One region of the Streptomyces graminofaciens genome, then DNA from elsewhere that is predicted to be linked to it. Evidence: predicted binding sites of a transcription regulator. Region 1 holds the regulator's gene; the other holds the start of a gene.

Region 1 (8,567 bases):
ACAACCAGCCCTCCGTGCAGATCCAGGTCTACCAGGGCGAGCGCGAGATCGCGGCGTACAACAAGAAGCTCGGGATGTTCGAGCTGACCGGTCTGCCGCCGGCCCCGCGCGGTGTCCCGCAGATCGAGGTCGCCTTCGACATCGACGCCAACGGCATCATGCACGTGACCGCCAAGGACCTGGGCACGGGCAAGGAGCAGAAGATGACCGTCACCGGCGGCTCCTCGCTGCCGAAGGACGAGGTCGACCGGATGCGCCAGGAGGCCGAGAAGTACGCGGAGGAGGACCACGCCCGCCGCGAGGCCGCCGAGAGCCGCAACCAGGGCGAGCAGCTCGTCTACCAGACGGAGAAGTTCCTCAAGGACAACGAGGACAAGGTCCCCGGCGACATCAAGACCGAGGTCGAGGCCGCCGTCGAGGAGCTGAAGGCCACGCTCAAGGGCGAGGACACCGCCGAGATCCGTACGGCCACCGAGAAGGTCGCCGCCGTCTCGCAGAAGCTCGGCCAGGCCCTGTACGCCGACGCCCAGGCCGCGCAGGCCGCGGGCGGCGAGGCCGGTGCCGGCGCGGGTGGCGGTGACGCCAAGGCCGACGACGACGTCGTGGACGCCGAGATCGTCGACGAGGACCGCAAGGACGGTGCCGCGTGACAGAGGAGACCCCGGGCTTCGACGAGCAGCAGCCGCAGTCGGCTCAGCCGCAGCAGCCCGACGTCCCCTCCGGCTCCGAGGACGCCGAGCCGAAGGCCGCCCCCCAGGAGGGGGCGGCCCCGGCCGGGGACGCGGCAGCAGCGGCCCAGGTGGCCGGTCTGACGGCCCAGCTGGACCAGGTGCGTACGGCGCTCGGTGAGCGCACGGCGGACCTCCAGCGGCTCCAGGCCGAGTACCAGAACTACCGCCGCCGGGTCGAGCGCGACCGGATCACGGTCCGGGAGATCGCCATCGCGAACCTCCTGACCGAACTCCTGCCCGTGCTCGACGACATCGGCCGCGCGCGGGAACACGGCGAACTGGTCGGCGGCTTCAAGTCCGTCGCCGAGTCGCTGGAGACCGTCGCGGCGAAGATGGGTCTCATGCAGTTCGGCAAGGAGGGCGAGCCCTTCGACCCGACGCTCCACGAGGCCCTGATGCACAGCTACGCGCCGGACGTCACCGAGACGACGTGCGTGGCGATTCTGCAGCCGGGGTATCGCATCGGCGAGCGCACCATCCGCCCCGCGCGGGTGGCCGTCGCCGAACCGCAGCCGGGCGCGCAGGCCGTCAAGGCCGACGAGGCCGAGGCGGGCGACGACAAGGAGAGCGGTGGCCCGGACGAGGGCTGACGCCGACCGCGTGCACACCGAGGGGAAGGAGGGACGTCGAGGATGAGCACCAAGGACTTCATCGAGAAGGACTTCTACAAGGTCCTCGGCGTCCCCAAGGACGCCACCGAGGCCGAGATCAAGAAGGCGTACCGGAAGCTCGCCCGCGAGTTCCACCCGGACGCCAACAAGGGCAACGCCAGGGCCGAGGAGCGCTTCAAGGAGATCTCCGAGGCGAACGACGTCCTCGGCGACCCCAAGAAGCGCAAGGAGTACGACGAGGCCCGCGCCCTCTTCGGCAACGGCGGCTTCCGCCCCGGGCCGGGCGCGGGCGGCGGCTCGTTCAACTTCGACCTGGGCGACCTCTTCGGAGGCGGCGCCCAGGGCCAGGGCGGCTCCGGCGGCTTCGGCGGGGGCATCGGGGACGTCTTCGGGGGCCTGTTCAACCGGGGCGGCGCGGGCGCGGGCACACGTGCGCAGCCCCGGCGCGGCCAGGACATCGAGTCCGAGGTCACGCTGAGCTTCACCGAGGCCATCGAGGGCGCGACCGTACCGCTGCGCATGTCCTCCCAGTCCCCGTGCAAGGCCTGTTCGGGCACCGGCGACAAGAACGGCACGCCCCGCGTGTGCCCGACCTGCGTCGGCACCGGCCAGGTGGCGCGCGGCTCGGGCGGCGGGTTCTCCCTCACCGACCCGTGCCCCGACTGCAAGGGGCGCGGCCTCATCGCCGAGCACCCCTGCCTGGACTGCAAGGGCAGCGGCCGCGCCAGGTCCTCCCGCACGATGCAGGTCCGTATCCCGGCCGGAGTCACGGACGGCCAGCGGATCCGGCTGCGCGGCAAGGGGGCACCCGGCGAGCGCGGCGGCCCGGCCGGTGATCTGTACGTGGTCGTGCATGTGGACCCGCACCCGGTCTTCGGCCGCAAGGAGGACAACCTCACGGTGACCGTGCCGGTGACGTTCGCCGAGGCGGCGCTCGGCGGGGAGGTCAGGGTCCCGACCCTGGGCGGCCCGCCGGTCACGCTGAAGCTGCCCTCGGGCACGCCCAACGGGCGCACGATGCGGGCCCGCGGCAAGGGCGCCTTCCGCAAGGACGGCACCCGCGGGGACCTGCTGATCACGGTCGAGGTGAGTGTCCCGAAGGACCTGTCGGGGAAGGCTCGTGACGCACTGGAGGCGTATCGCGAGGCGACCGCGGAAGAGGACCCGCGGGCGGAGCTGTTCCAGGCCGCGAAGGGAGCATGAGAGAGATGGACGGTCGTCGACGCAATCCGTACGAGCTGACGGAAGAGACACCGGTGTACGTCATCTCGGTGGCCGCCCAGCTCTCGGGCCTGCACCCGCAGACCCTGCGCCAGTACGACCGCCTGGGCCTGGTCTCCCCGGACCGCACGGCCGGGCGCGGCCGCCGATACTCGGCCCGCGACATCGAACTCCTGCGCACCGTCCAGCAGTTGTCGCAGGACGAGGGCATCAACCTGGCCGGCATCAAGCGCATCATCGAACTGGAGAACCAGGTCGCCGCGCTCCAGCAGCGCGTCGCCGAACTCCAGTCGGCGGTCGAGGGCGCGGCGGCGGCGATGCAGCAGCGCGAGGCCGCGGTCCACGCGTCGTACCGCCGCGACCTGGTGCCGTACCAGGAGGTGCAGCAGACCAGCGCGCTGGTGGTGTGGCGGCCGAAGGGGCGCCAGCCGTCGGACTGACGTCATGTCTTGAGCGGCGACTGGTCGGCTGAGCGAGTGAGCGGCTGAGCGGCTGAATGACTGAGCGAACGACGAGGGACCTGCCGGTACTCACCAGTACCGACAGGTCCCTCGTGTCGTCTACAGATACGGCCGCGTGATCAGCTCGATCGCGTGGCCCGCGGGGTCCTTGAAGTACACGCCCCGACCGCCGTGTTCGTTGTTGATCTCGCCGGGGCGGCGCATCTGGGGGTCGGCCCAGTGCGTGATGCCGCGGTCGCACAGACGCTGATAGGCGCGGTCGAACAGTTCGTCGTCCAGCAGGAACGCGTAGTGCTGCATCTGGATCTCCACCGGCGGCTCGGCGAACTGGAGCAGCACGCCGTCGGTGAGCTGGACGTTGGTGAACGGTCCCCAGGACGGCGCTTCGGTGAGTTCCAGCAACTCCCGGAAGAACAGGGCCGACCGCTCGCGGTCCTTGGAGGCGATGATGGTGTGGTTGAACGTGGCTGACATTCGGCTGACCTCGTTGTCGTTCGGCGCGAAGCACGAAGGATGGGGATACGAGAGGAACGGGCTCGTGGTGCTCGGGCGCCAGGAGGTCCGCGTGCCGAATGCGAGGTGCCGGGGTGCCGTCGACGCACCCACCGTGCGATCAGCCCTCCACCGGGTGGCCAATCCGTGTGTGGCGTCGCGACGCCGGTCCGGTGTTCATGTCGACCGACCCTACGGGACGGGAGGGAAGGCGACAACGGCGATTTTCAACCGTCCGGTGGCCAACTCCCGTCTCCCGCCCGGCCGCTGAACCATCCGCCGTCGTACGGTGTCTCAACAGGGGAGACGTGTACAGCGCACTAGGGGAGGCAACTCATGGCCATGGTCGGACTGTTCTGGGTCACGGAGGACGGCGTGGTGTACGTCGGGTCCGAGCCGGAGGGGTACGGGCGTGGCGTGCGGCTCACGGCGGCCGGTGTGGAGGGGCTCGGGACCGACCAAGGCGGCAGCTGGGCCTGGGGCGAGGTGGGCGGCGTCGAGGTGCGGGACATGAAGATCCGGCCCTCCACTTCCCGGCTGCTCGTCGGCGCCGCAGTGGACCTCGTCGTCAGCACGATCAGCGGCGGCGGCGACTCCCCGGGCGCCTTCGAGGTGCATCTCGACACCGCCGACGGGACGGTGGAGCTGGAGGCGTACGTCGCGGCCGCCGCCGGAGGGTACGCGCAGTCCGAGTACGACCTGTCCGTGGCGCTGCTGAAGCGGTTGGCGGACGGTACGGCGGACCTGGGAGCGCTGGAGGAGTGGGGGCGCGGCGCCGAGGGAACCCCGCGCCGGGAGGAGCGGGAGGCCCTGCTGCGGAAGTGGGCCTCGTAGCCCCGCTGCGGAAGTGGGCCTCGTGGCCCTGCTGTGGCAGTGGGGCTCGTGGCCCCGCTGCGGGAGTGGGCCTCATGGGCGCAGCCGTCGGCGGCCGTGCCCATGACACGGTCGGATTTGCGCCTCGCCGTACAGGTGGTGGGCCGGTGTGAACCCCTTCCCCTGTTACCGAGAGTTACAGAAGCGGGCCGCGTCCCGCCCTGAAACGTCCGCCCTGGGCGGTCGGATGCCGGGGCCGTCACGGGATGCGCCGCGATGCGGTGCGGCGTGAGTTCGGCCACCAGGGTGCGCTCTGTGCGGCGGTCCGAGTGGGACGCCCGGCCTCCGGGGATGGTGATCGTCTCGGTTGCCGTGGTCATGTCCGCGTCCATTTCCGCGGGCCCGGTCACCGTCCTGACCAGCCGACTCCGATAGGGCGAACCCGGCCGACCGCGACTCGAACTCCCCCGCGCCGAAGGGGGTGCGACCCGGTACGCGCGCCCGTGGCGTCTGCCGGAGACAGCCGCCGCGCCCGTCGGGTGAAGGGCGCGCGGTGACCCCGCGAGGCCCTTGCTTTACCCTCTTCACACCGAGACCACACAAGGCTGTTGTCATCTCGTTAAGTGATTACTCCTTGACGCTGAGGTGGTCACCACGTTGGCTTTCAGCCATCTGGGTCGCAGTGCTGCGCCCACGCCCGGAAGGCCCTTGATGTGAACGCCCGTAATACCCGCAACACCCTCCCCGCCGCCGACAGCCGCATACGCCGTACCGCCGTTCTGCGCCGTACCGCCCTCACGCTGGCCGCCTCCGCCGCGGCCATGTCCCTGGCCGCGTGCGGGATGATCGAGGGCGACGAGGTCAAGGCGACCCCCACGATGGGCAACGACATCACGGTGGGCGTGCTCTTCCCGGACAGGGACACCAAGCGGTACGAGCAGTTCGACTACCCGATCATCAAGGACGAGGTCGAGAACCTCACCAACAGCAAGGGCACGGTCAAGTACGCCAACGCCGACAAGTCCGAGACGAAGCAGAACACCCAGCTCGAACAGATGGTGGCCGACAAGGTCGACCTCATCATCGTCGACGCCGTGAACTCCGAGACCATCGCGAGCAGCATCCAGAAGGCGGACGACGCGGGCATTCCGGTCATCGCGTACGACCGGCTGGCCCAGGGGCCGATCGACGGATACGTCTCCTTCGACAACGAGCTGGTCGGCCAGGTGCAGGGCCGCTCGCTGACGGAGGACCTCGGTGACAGCGTCGCCAGCAAGATCGTGATGATGAACGGCTCGCCCACCGACCCGAACGCCGCCATGTTCAAGGAGGGCGCCCTCTCCGAGCTCCAGGACAAGGTGACGATCTCGGAGACGTTCGACACCAAGGACTGGGACCCGGCGGTCGCCAAGGTCAACATGGAGAAGGCGGTCGACAAGCTCGGCGTGGACAACATCGACGGCGTCTACGCCGCGAACGACGGCATCGCCGGCGCCGTCATCGACGTACTGAAGACCGCCGGTGTCTCCAAGGTGCCGCCGGTCACCGGGCAGGACGCCGACCTGGACGCGGTGCAGCGGATCATCTCCGGCGACCAGTACATGACCGTGTACAAGTCGTTCCCGCTGGAGGCGCGGGCCGCCGCGCAGATGGCCGTCGCCAAGCTCCAGGGCCGCTCGATCGAGTTCGACGCGCTCGCCGCGGACAAGGTCGACTCCCCGACCACCAAGGACGTCCCGTCCCAGCTGGTGCCGCCCGTCGCGCTGACCAAGAACAACATCGACGAGACGGTCCTCGCTGACGGCATCTACACCCTCGAGCAGATCTGCACATCCAAGTTCGCCGCCAGGTGCGCCGCGCTCGGCCTGAAGTAGCCCCCACCGTCCCCGACGCACCTCGACGCCCCCGGGCCCTCGCGGAGATCCTGTGCAGGGCCGGGCCGACGACGCAGCAAGACCGGCGCGCGGCCCGGCACATGGTCTAGGGTTGCGGTCTGTCATGTCGTGATCACGGGGGACGACTGTCGGATGCGTCGAAGAAACGGCGACGGGGGCGTACGGCCACGCGTACGCGCCGTCGGGCTCACAGGCATCGCGGGGATGGCCCTGTCGCTCGCCCTGCTCACCGGGTGCAGCGGGGGCGGCTCCGAGAAAGCCGGCGAAGGCTCGGCGGGCAAGGCCGAGGAGACGTCCGGAGGCGGGGCGACGGCCGCCGCCGGTCCCGCGTACGAGGGGCCCGAACTGCCCGGCTTCGCCCGCGAGGCCGCCTGGAGCCTCGCCTCCGACGGCGATCAGGGGCCCGGCGCGCTGGACCTCGACGGCACCCTCCTGTTCGCCAAGGACGCGCGCGGCGCGTATCTCCCGGACCTCCACGACGACGACGCCTTCCTGGACCCCGACGCCTGGGACTCCGGCTACGCGAAGAGGACACCCCAGGGCCCCAACCGCGTCCTGTACCTGTCCGAGACGCCGCAACGGCTGACCCTTGAGTTCCGCGACGCGAAGACCGGGAAGGTGCGCGGGACCCTCAAGGCGACCACCGACTCGGTCACCCTCACCACCTGGCGGGACGGCACCCCGGCGCTCGCCGTCGGCCGCTCCGAGACCGCCGGGTCGGACGGGCTCACGGCCGAGAGGACCACGTCGAAGGTCACGCTGTACGACGCCGAGGGCCATGAGCTGGGCAGGACCGTCGTGCCGCGCGCCGAAACCGATACCGGCACCGACACCGATACGGGGCTGTACTACGCCGCCGCCCTCACCGGCGGCCACCGCGTCGAGGCGGCCGGCGACACCCTCCGCCTCGTCCCGGTCGGCGACGGCACCGCCCGCACGGTGCCCTGCACCGAGGAAGGCGCCACCTGCGAGTTCAGCCCCGAGACGGGACTGCTGACCGGCGCCCGGGCCACCGCCGCGCCCGTCCTCGACGGCCGCTACTACGCCGGCTTCGAGAACGCGAACGTCAGCGGCTCCGACATGGTCCGCGTCACCCTGAACGACCTCACCACCGGCAAGAAAATCTGGAGCAGCGCCGACGCGGAGATCCCGCCCGGCGTGGAGCTCTACGACGACGGCGAACCCGGCACCGAGCCCACGCCCGCGTCCGAGACCCTCTCCCTGCTCGACGTCAGCGACGGCGAGGTCCTGCTGGCCTGGATGTCGAGCAGAAGCACCTCGGACATCTGGATCCACGCCCGCTACGACCTCGAAAGCGGCGAACTGACCGACTCCTTCGAGGCCACCGAGGCCGTCCTCTACGCCCCCTCAGGCGACCTCGCCGCCGAGGACAGGCCCCGCGACGGGGCGTTCACCGGCACGACCGTCTGGCAGCTGCCCGGCGGCAAGGAGCTGTGGGCGCAGAAACAGGGCTCCGGCGAGAACCCGCTGGACCCCGTCCGCTTCACCGCCGACGGCAAGGTTCTCTACGGCCTGACGATCACCCCCGGCAGCTCGGAGAAGGGCCTCGCCGTCGATCCCCGTACCCGCGAGGTCCTCGCCAAGGATCTGCCGACCGACCACGTCCCCGTCGTCGACGACTCGTCGGGCTACGGCTTCCTCACCACCGGCGCGGGCTTCTTCGCCTTCGCGCCGGCCTCCTGACACCCCCCGCGCCACCGCTCATCCACATCCCCAGAGACATCCCAGAGGACTCCCTTTGCGTACCCCTCCCCGTACTCGTACGGCCCTGGCCTCCGCCGCCGCGCTGCTGCTCGCCCTGACCCTCACCGGCTGCGGTGACGACGAGGTCGAGCTGCCCATGCTCCGCACCAGCGAGGGCGTGGCCGACTATCTGAACAAGCAGGTCGGCTGCACGGACCCCGACTACGTCGAGAGCGACGAACTGCCGCTCATCAAGTCCGAGGTGAGCAACGCCGTCGACGGCGGCGGTGAGTGCGACATCGACGAGGACTCCGACATCTTCTTCGTGCACGTCACCGACATGACCAAGTTCCAGCAGGACGTGGCGGCCAACGAGGAGAACGAGGACGACGTCCTCATGATCGGCATGGACTTCGCCCTCGACGTCGACCGCGGCAGCGCCGTGCAGACCCTCCTCGACCAGGGCCTGCTCTTCCTTGACTGCAACCCCGGTATGCAGACCCCGCAGCAGTACCAGCGCATCGAGGCCGAGGACGACTGCGTGCTGACGGACTACGAGCGGGAGTGAGGCGGCGGGGCCGTACCGCACGGGCGGTACGGCCCCCGGGAGCGCGGGGGCTCACGCCACCCGCGTGAACT
Region 2 (8,567 bases), 2.3 Mb from region 1:
GGGCGGCGACGGCCGGGTCATGGGTGATCACCACGAGCGTCATGCCGTCGTCGTGCAGAGCGTCGAGGAGGCGGAGCACGGACTCGGCGGTCGCGGTGTCCAGGCTGCCGGTGGGCTCGTCGCACAGCAGGAGCGAGGGGCGGGCCACGAGGGCGCGGGCGATGGCCACGCGCTGGCGTTCGCCGCCGGAGAGCCGGGTGGGCGGCGCGTCGGCGCGCGCGCCGAGCCCGACCCGCTCCAACGCCTCCCGCGCCCGCGCCGCGCGCGCCCCCCGCCGTACGCGCCCGCCGTACATCATCGCCAGCTCGACGTTCTCGCGGGCGCTGCGGTGGGGCAGGAGGTGGAAGGACTGGAAGACGAAGCCGATGCGGCGGCCGCGCAGGGCCGTGCGCTCGCTGTCCCTCAGCGCGCCGGTGTCATGGCCGTCGAGCAGACAGATGCCGGCCGTCGGGGTGTCCAGCAGCCCCGCGATGTTGAGGAAGGTCGACTTCCCGGAGCCGGAGGGCCCGACGACGGTGACGTACTCGCCGCGCTCGATCCGCAGGTCACAGGGTTTGAGCGCCTCGACCGGGGGTGGGCCGGGGTAGGTGAAGGCGGCGCCGCGCAGTTCGAGGACGGGGGGTTCGCTCACGGACTCGTGTACGGCCTCGGTCATCCGGCGTTCTCCCCGGAGTCCGGCCCGGCGTTCTCCCCGCCCGTCACGCCCACGATCACCCGGTCGCCCTTGTGCAACCGGGCTCCGCCCAGGGGCCGTACGGCGACGAAGCCGTCTCCCGTGGTGCTGGTGGCGACCTCCGTGCGGTGGCGCTTGCCGCCCGCGCCGTACACCGTGACGACGGACTTGCCGTCGGCCCCGGCCGAGATCGCGGCGACCGGTACGATCAGCACCTTTTTCTTGGAAGAGCCTGCGGTAACGGTGAGCCTGACGTCCTGACCGGAGAGTCCGGCGGGCAGCCTCTTCCCCGGTTTGACCAGCACGACATACCCGCCGCCGCTCCCCTCCCCCGAGCCGTCCCCGGCGTCCTGGCTCTCGCCGTCGCCCTGGTCGGCCGCCTCGGACACCGTGGTGACGGTGCCCTCGGCCGTGGTGCCGGTGGCCTCGGAGAGGATCTCGACCCGCTGCCCGGCCCGAACCAGGTCGCGTTGCTCGGGGCCGATCCGGCCCTGTACGACGAGGTCGCCCGCGGAGACGGTGAGGAGTTCCGCGCCGGGCCCGGCCTCGGCGCCGACCCGGGTGCCCAGCCGGTCGACCCGGGCGGGGATACCGCGCAGGAAGACCACCTCGGCGGCGGGCAGCATGGGGCCGTCGACCGCCTCCAGCGCGGCGAGTTCGGCCTTGGCCGCGGCCAGGTCCTCCGCCGCGCGGCTCCTCTGCTTGCCCTTCGGCGCGTCCTGCCAGGTGCGCTCGGCCTGGGTCACCGCCCGCTCGGCGGCGGTCAGTTCGGCGGCGCCGTCGGGTCTGGCGGGCAGCGGTTCGTAGCCCCGGGAGGCGTAGAAGGCGGCAAGGGCCCGTTCGGTGCCCGCGCCGAAGGTGCCCTCGGGGTCCGGGGCGGTGCCGTGGCCGAGACGGGTGAGCGCGCGCTGGAACTGGGTGACGTCCGCGCCGCGCGCGCCGGGCTTGAGGTCGCGGTAGGCGGGCAGGGTGCCCTGAAGGGCGAAGAGCGGTCGGCCGGAGATCTCGACCAGCACCGAGCCGGCCTTCACCGCGGCGCCCTCGCGCAGCGGGGTCCTGGTCACCACCGCGCGCACGGCGTCCCCGCCGCCCGCCGACACCGCCGTGATCTCGACGGTCTGGTCCGCCCGTACGGTGCCGCGCAGCACGACGGAGTCCTTGAGCACCCGGTACTCGACGGGAGCGGTGAGCACGTCCGCCGGGGGCGGTCCCTGTGCGGCGGCGCGCTCCGCGGGGGACTTGACCAGGGTGGCGGCGCCGATGCCTCCGGCCGACAGCACGACGGCCGCCACGACGACGGTGACCAGCAGACTCCGCCGCCGCGCGAGCGCCACACCACCGCCGCCCGCGCCCTCACCGCCACCGCCGCCCGCGCCCTCACCGGCATCGGCATCGGCGGCACCCCCATCGGCCGTCCCGGTCGCCGTACCGGCCGCGAGCTCCTCGGTCGTCGGCTCCGTGGACTCCTCAGGCACCGCCGCCCACCAGCCGCCCCGAGTTGCGCAGGACGGCGTCGACGGTCCGCTTCACCTCAGCCATGCGTTCGGCGTTCTTCTCGATGTACTGCTTCTCGTACGCGGCCTGCACGGCCCACCACACACCGACGACGTTGACCTTCTGCTTGCAGGCGACATCGGCCTTCGCCACCTGGATCTCCGCCTGGCCGGCGGGCTTGGAGGCGTCCCATTTGTCGTCGTCGTTGGCCTGCATCGGGTCGTCGTAGTCGTAGCCGGCCTTCTCCATGCAGGCACTCCACTCGCCGAAGACCTTCTTCACCCGCTCGTCGGCGTCCGTACGGGCCCGGAGCGCGACTCGGTCGTTGGGCAACTGAAGGAAGCTGTCCGTCCCGCCCTCGCCGAGCGTCTCGCGGTTCGCCTCGCCCCGGCAGCCGCCCTCGGGGACCTGCTCGCCGTCGACCTGCTTGCCCGCGTTGCTGCCCACGAGCACCGCGCGCTCGGCCGCGGTGGGGGTGGTGTCCTCCCCGGTGCCGTCGCCCTCCTCGACGGGGCGGTGCCGCTCGGGCGCCCGGTAGCCGGAGGTGGCCGCCGCGTCCGCGTCGATGAGGAAGTAGTAACGGGTCATGTCGGGGCGGAGGTCCGGGACCTCGCCGGCGTCGAGAACGGCGTCCATGGCCCGGAAGTCGAAGCCGAACCGCGACATGCACCGCCGGATGAGCGACCGCTGGGCCTTGAGATACGTCCCGTACTGCTCCTTGCCGAGGATGTACCCGTCCATCGGCAGATCGGAGATGTCCGCGCTGCTGCGCACCCGGGGTATCGCGCCGAGGTCGGGCACGGGCCCGTCGCCCTCGGTGCCTTCCCCCGAGCAACCGGCTAGGACGACGGCCAGAATTACGACCGGCGTCGCGCTGCGGAACCTGATGCGGCTCACGGAACTCCAAACCTCCGGGTGGGAGACCTTCTGAGAAACTGGGGCCCAGTGGCGCCGGCGGATTCCGGCCGTCGGCGCCACCGTTCACCGTGCGAGGACGCTCACGGTGTGTGGGAGCGTCAGGAGTTCTGGGACGACGAGGCCTTGTCGTTCATGGCGTCGCCCACATAGCTGCTGTTCACGTAGGCGCCGTAGCTCGCCCCGCCGAAGTTGTCGTGCTCCCAGAGCCTGGTCTCGCAGTCGGAGTAGCTCAGGAAGGACGAGACCGTGTCGTTCCACCCGTAGGGCGAGAACGAGCTGAGCTGCCAGTCCACGTCGGCGTTGGTGTCACAGCCGTAGTCGCCGGTCAGGGTGAACGACGCACCGCCGTAGTTGGCGTGCTGGTAGAGGACGACATGGACGACCGCGAGGGCGCCGGCCTCCTGCTCGGTGTCGCTCGGCGCCGCCTGGGCCGGGGCCACGGCCCCGAGGGCGGCCGCACCGCTCAGGGCGACTGCGGCGAGGACGGTTCTGATGCGCATTGCTGTTTCCTCTCACTCAGTTGACGAGGTGGAACGGAAACGTGCTGCGAAGAACTCCAGGGGCGTCGAACGGCCCCGGAGGGTTGGAGCGGCATCACTGTCGTGGAGGCGCCAGTCGCGGGCAAACCGCCAACAAACGTTCCGGACAAGGGAGTTGACCGCTTGCGCACACCCCTCGGGCGCACCGCTCGCGTCCTGGGCGGGCCCCGACCCGTCCTTTACACAGGGTCTTTACATAAAGCTGACATAAATTTCACAGGCGATTCGGGATTGATCCGGACGTCATGCCCATGACGGAAGTTGGACCGGAAACACCCCCTCGGCACCCGAAGCCGCCCGCCCCGGCCCCCGTCGCCGCATACGCGTGTGGCCCGGAACCCCGTAAGGGGCCCCGGGCCACACACACCCGCACCGCGTCCGTCACGCCGCGGCCGGGATCCTCACCTCCCCGGACTCCCCGGACTTGGACTCCCCTGCCGTCTCCGCCGGGGCGAGCGCCAGCTCCAGCACCTGCCGGACGTCGGTCACGGCATGGACGTCGAGCTTGTCGAGGACCTCGGCCGGGACGTCGTCCAGGTCGGGCTCGTTGCGCTTGGGGATGACGACGGTCGTGACGCCCGCCCGGTGCGCGGCCAGCAGCTTCTGCTTGACGCCACCGATGGGCAGCACGCGCCCGGTCAGCGAGACCTCACCGGTCATCGCCACATCCGTCCGGACCAGCCGCCCCGACAGGAGCGAGGCGAGCGCCGTCGTCATGGTGACGCCCGCGCTCGGCCCGTCCTTGGGCACGGCCCCCGCCGGGAAGTGGATGTGCACGCCCCGGTCCTTCAGATCGCCCACGGGCAGCTCCAGTTCGGCCCCGTGCGAGCGCAGGAAGCTCAGCGCGATCTGCGCCGACTCCTTCATGACATCGCCCAGCTGCCCGGTGAGCGTCAGCCCCGCCGCGCCCGTCTCCGGGTCGGCGAGCGACGCCTCCACGTACAGGACGTCACCGCCCGCGCCGGTGACCGCGAGCCCGGTCGCGACACCCGGTACCGCCGTACGCCGCTCGGCCGGGTCCTGGGCGGACTCGGGCACGTGGTGCGGGCGCCCGATGAGCGCGCGCAGATCGCCGTCCGCGATGGTGAACGGCAGCTCCCGCTCGCCCAGTTCGTGCTGTGCGGCGACCTTGCGGAGCAGCCGGGCCACGGCCCGCTCCAGGTTCCGTACGCCGGCCTCGCGCGTGTACTCACCGGCGAGCCTGCGCAGCGCGCTCTCGTCGAGGACGACCTCGTCGGCCCCGAGCCCGGCCCGCTCCAACTGCCGGGGCAGCAGATGGTCCCGGGCGATGACGACCTTCTCGTCCTCGGTGTACCCGTCCAGCCGGACCAGCTCCATCCGGTCTAGCAGCGCCTCCGGAATGGCCTCCAGCACATTGGCGGTGGCGAGGAACACGACGTCGGACAGGTCGAGTTCGACCTCCAGGTAGTGGTCCCGGAAGGTGTGGTTCTGGGCGGGGTCGAGGACTTCGAGAAGGGCGGCCGCCGGGTCGCCCCGGAAGTCGGAGCCCACCTTGTCGATCTCGTCCAGCAGGACCACCGGGTTCATGGACCCGGCCTCCTTGATGGCGCGGACGATGCGCCCGGGCAGGGCGCCCACGTACGTACGCCGGTGCCCGCGGATCTCCGCCTCGTCACGCACACCGCCGAGCGCGACCCGCACGAACTTCCGCCCCATGGCGTGCGCGACCGATTCCCCGAGGCTGGTCTTTCCGACCCCGGGGGGCCCCACGAGGGCGAGTACGGCACCCCCGCGGCGCCCGCCGACGACGCCCAGCCCCCGGTCGGCCCGCCGCTTGCGCACGGCGAGGTACTCGGTGATGCGCTCCTTCACGTCCTCCAGGCCGGCGTGCTCGGCGTCGAGCACTCCCTTGGCGCCCTGGATGTCGTAGGAGTCCTCGGTCCGCTCGTTCCACGGCAGTTCGAGCACCGTGTCGAGCCATGTGCGGATCCACCCGCCCTCGGGCGACTGGTCGCTGGTCCGCTCCAGCTTGTCGACCTCCTTGAGCGCGGCCTCACGCACGGACTCGGGAAGGTCGGCGGCCTCGACCCGCGTCCGGTAGTCGTCGGACTCGTCCCCGTCCTGCTCGCCGTTCAGCTCGCGCAGTTCCTTGCGGACGGCGTCGAGCTGCCGCCGCAGCAGGAACTCCCGATGCTGCTTGTCGACGCCTTCCTGAACGTCCTTGGCGATGGTCTCGGCGACGTCCTGCTCGGCGAGGTGGTCGCGCAGCAGCTGGGTGGCGAGCTTCAGCCGGGCGACGGGGTCGCCGGTCTCCAGGAGCTGGATCTTCTGCTCGGTGGTGAGGAACGGCGAGTACCCGGAGTTGTCGGCGAGGGCGGACACGTCGTCGATGGCCTGCACCCGGTCAACCACCTGCCAGGCGCCGCGCTTGCGGAGCCAGCTGGTGGCGAGCGCCTTGTACTCCGTGACCAGCTCGCCGACATGCCCCGGCAGCGGCTCGGGCACGCTCTCCTCGATCTGGGCGCCCTCGACCCACAGCGCGGCCCCGGGCCCGGTGGTCCCCGCCCCGATCCTCACCCGCCCGCGCGCCCGGATCAGGGCCCCCGGGTCGCCGTCGGCGAGCCGCCCGACCTGCTCGACGGTGCCCAGGACGCCCGTGCTCGCGTAGGTCCCGTCGATCCGTGGCACCAGCAGCACCCGTGGCTTGCCCGGCTCGGCCCGCGCCGCGGCCTGCGCGGCCTCCACCGCGGCCCGTACATCCGTGTCATTGAGGTCCAGCGGCACCACCATGCCAGGCAGCACGACCTCGTCGTCGAGCGGCAGTACGGGCAGGGTGAGCGGTGCGGACGTCGAAGCCATGATCTCTCCCTCGGCATTCAAGTTGAGCTATGCCGACTCAATGCGTGTGCGCCGGTGATTGTTCCCAGGGGAGCGGCTCGTTCGCTGTGAGCGATCGATCACCGCGGAGGGCCCGGCATAAGTAATAATCACTAAGCCATTTCACCTATTACATTTCATCTATCACACAACACCTGGGGGTCGCGGTGGACGGAATCGTGCGGGCCTGGATCGACGGATGGGTCGTCTCGCGCGGGGCGGCGCCGCCCATCGCGGAGCCGTGGGGCTGCACGATCGACGTGGGAACGCCCGACCACATCACCCGCCACGTCCTCACCGCCACGAACGACGCCGTCGACGAGACCACGGTCCGCAAGGTCGCGGACGCGGTGACCGGTGCCGGCGTATGGCTCAAGGTCTTCGCCGCGCCGTCGACGGTCGCCCCCTGGCTCGGCGAGGGCTGGTGGATCGACCCCGAACCGGGCTACCTGATGTCCGTCCCGCTGTCGAGGCCACCGAAGGGCGCCGAGGTCCCGGGCGGGCCCGACGGCTACCGGCTGCGCGTCTGGTCCCGCGGCGGCGTGACCCGCGCGATGATCGCCGCCCCCGACGGCTCCTGGGCGGCCCGCGGCCAGATCGCCCCGACCGGCGCCACGGCGGTCGTCGACCAGATAGAAACCTCCCCGTCCCACCGCCGCCGGGGCCTAGGCACCCTGATCATGCGCACCCTCACCCACGCCGCCCTCGAACAGGGCGCCGAGACGGGCATCCTGGCCGGCACACCGGAAGGCCGCGCACTGTACGAGTCCCTGGGCTGGACGGTGGCGGCACCCCTGACGAGCGCGAAGTTCACGGGGCGGCCGTAAGGAGTGCCGCCCGGCGGTGAAAATCCCGTTGCCGCACCCCGGCCCGTGAGCGAGCGTCTGGCGCATGACGGACACCGAAACCCTGCTCGCCGCCTACGACGCCCAGATGCGCGGCGCACCCCCGAACCCGCCCGCGGGAGTGACGTACGAGCAGGACGGGCCCGTGGTGCGGGTCGTCGGGCAGGTCTGCGGGTATGTCGCGGCGGCAAGCGATCTCGGGGTGCGGGGCGCGGAGTTGGACGAGCTGATCGTCCGCCAGCGCGACTACTTCGGCGTGCGCGGCGAGAGCCTGAAGTGGAAGGTCCGCGGCTACGACCGGCCGACCGAGCTCACCGGCCGGCTGCTCGCCGCCGGTTTCGTGGCCGAGGAGCCGGAGACGGTGGTCGTCGGCATCGTCGAGGACCTCACCGTGCGGCAGTCGGTGCTGCCCGACGGGGTCACGGTCCGCCAGGTCACCGCCGAGACGGACATGCGGCGGATCGCCGCCCTGGAGTCGGCCGTCTGGGAACAGGACCTTCACTGGCTGGCCGACGACCTGATCGGACGGATCGCCGCCGCCCCGGACGGGATCGCCGTCTTCGTCGCCGAGGCCGACGGCGAGGTCGTGTCCGCGGCCTGGATCATCTTCCGCGAGGCATCGGAGTTCGCCAGTCTGTACGGCGGCTCGACCCTCACCGCGTGGCGCGGCAGGGGCATCTACCGCGCCCTCGTCGCCGCCCGCGCGGAACTCGCCGCCGCCCGCGAGGTCCCGTACCTCCACGTCGACGCCTCCGCCGACAGCCACCCCGTCCTGCGCGGCCTGGGCTTCCGGGCCGTCACCACGACCACGCCGTACGTGTGGTCGCCGCCGGGCCCTCAGGACTTGTCGTCGGACGACAGGCCGTAAGGCCTAAGCCGTGTCGGTGGTGGCCGCGTGCTCGTCCCGCCACCGCCGCACGACCGGCCAGGTCGCGATCCCGATGGCCAGCGACATCAGATGCCCCCAGTTCGTCATCGGGTTCGTGAACGCGATCAGGTCGTCCACGAGCATGCCGCCGACCGCCAGCACGATCGGCCATCGCAGCCACGGCGTCAGCAGCCCCGCGAGCGCGCCCACGCTCGCCGCCACGCCGAAGCTGATGCCGTAGTCGAGGCGGTGCAGCGAGCTGTCGGGCAGGTGGCCGCCCAGGACCGCGAAGCCGACAGGGACCTCGGTGGCGAGGGTCGCGAGGACATGCCCGAGCAGGAAGACCGCGGCCGTGCGCCACCCTCCGATGCGGCGTTCCAGCGCGGTCAGCA

The links. Region 1 encodes HspR, which represses chaperone genes until heat shock. Its sites were predicted from a motif close to TTGAGNNNNNNNNNCTCAA; they were not measured.
Region 2: a site for HspR is predicted at 6,467-6,485, ahead of lon (endopeptidase La). Genes of this name have one in related genera too.

The regions. Positions count from the first base shown of each region.
Region 1 covers NZ_AP018448.1:7,306,690-7,315,256, forward strand. The annotation lists gene dnaK (molecular chaperone DnaK) at 1-650, shown strand, start outside; gene grpE (nucleotide exchange factor GrpE) at 647-1,321, shown strand; gene dnaJ (molecular chaperone DnaJ) at 1,364-2,545, shown strand; gene SGFS_RS31760 (heat shock protein transcriptional repressor HspR) at 2,551-3,003, shown strand; gene SGFS_RS31765 (VOC family protein) at 3,124-3,498, opposite strand; gene SGFS_RS31770 (hypothetical protein) at 3,853-4,350, shown strand; gene SGFS_RS31775 (sugar ABC transporter substrate-binding protein) at 5,043-6,203, shown strand; gene SGFS_RS31780 (hypothetical protein) at 6,357-7,928, shown strand; gene SGFS_RS31785 (hypothetical protein) at 7,984-8,496, shown strand; gene SGFS_RS31790 (transglutaminase family protein) at 8,548-8,567, opposite strand, start outside.
Region 2 covers NZ_AP018448.1:4,968,481-4,977,047, forward strand. The annotation lists gene SGFS_RS21050 (ABC transporter ATP-binding protein) at 1-655, opposite strand, end outside; gene SGFS_RS21055 (peptidoglycan-binding protein) at 652-2,148, opposite strand; gene SGFS_RS21060 (hypothetical protein) at 2,141-3,064, opposite strand; gene SGFS_RS21065 (hypothetical protein) at 3,184-3,585, opposite strand; gene lon (endopeptidase La) at 4,006-6,444, opposite strand; gene SGFS_RS21075 (GNAT family N-acetyltransferase) at 6,630-7,289, shown strand; gene SGFS_RS21080 (GNAT family N-acetyltransferase) at 7,354-8,175, shown strand; gene SGFS_RS21085 (rhomboid-like protein) at 8,179-8,567, opposite strand, start outside.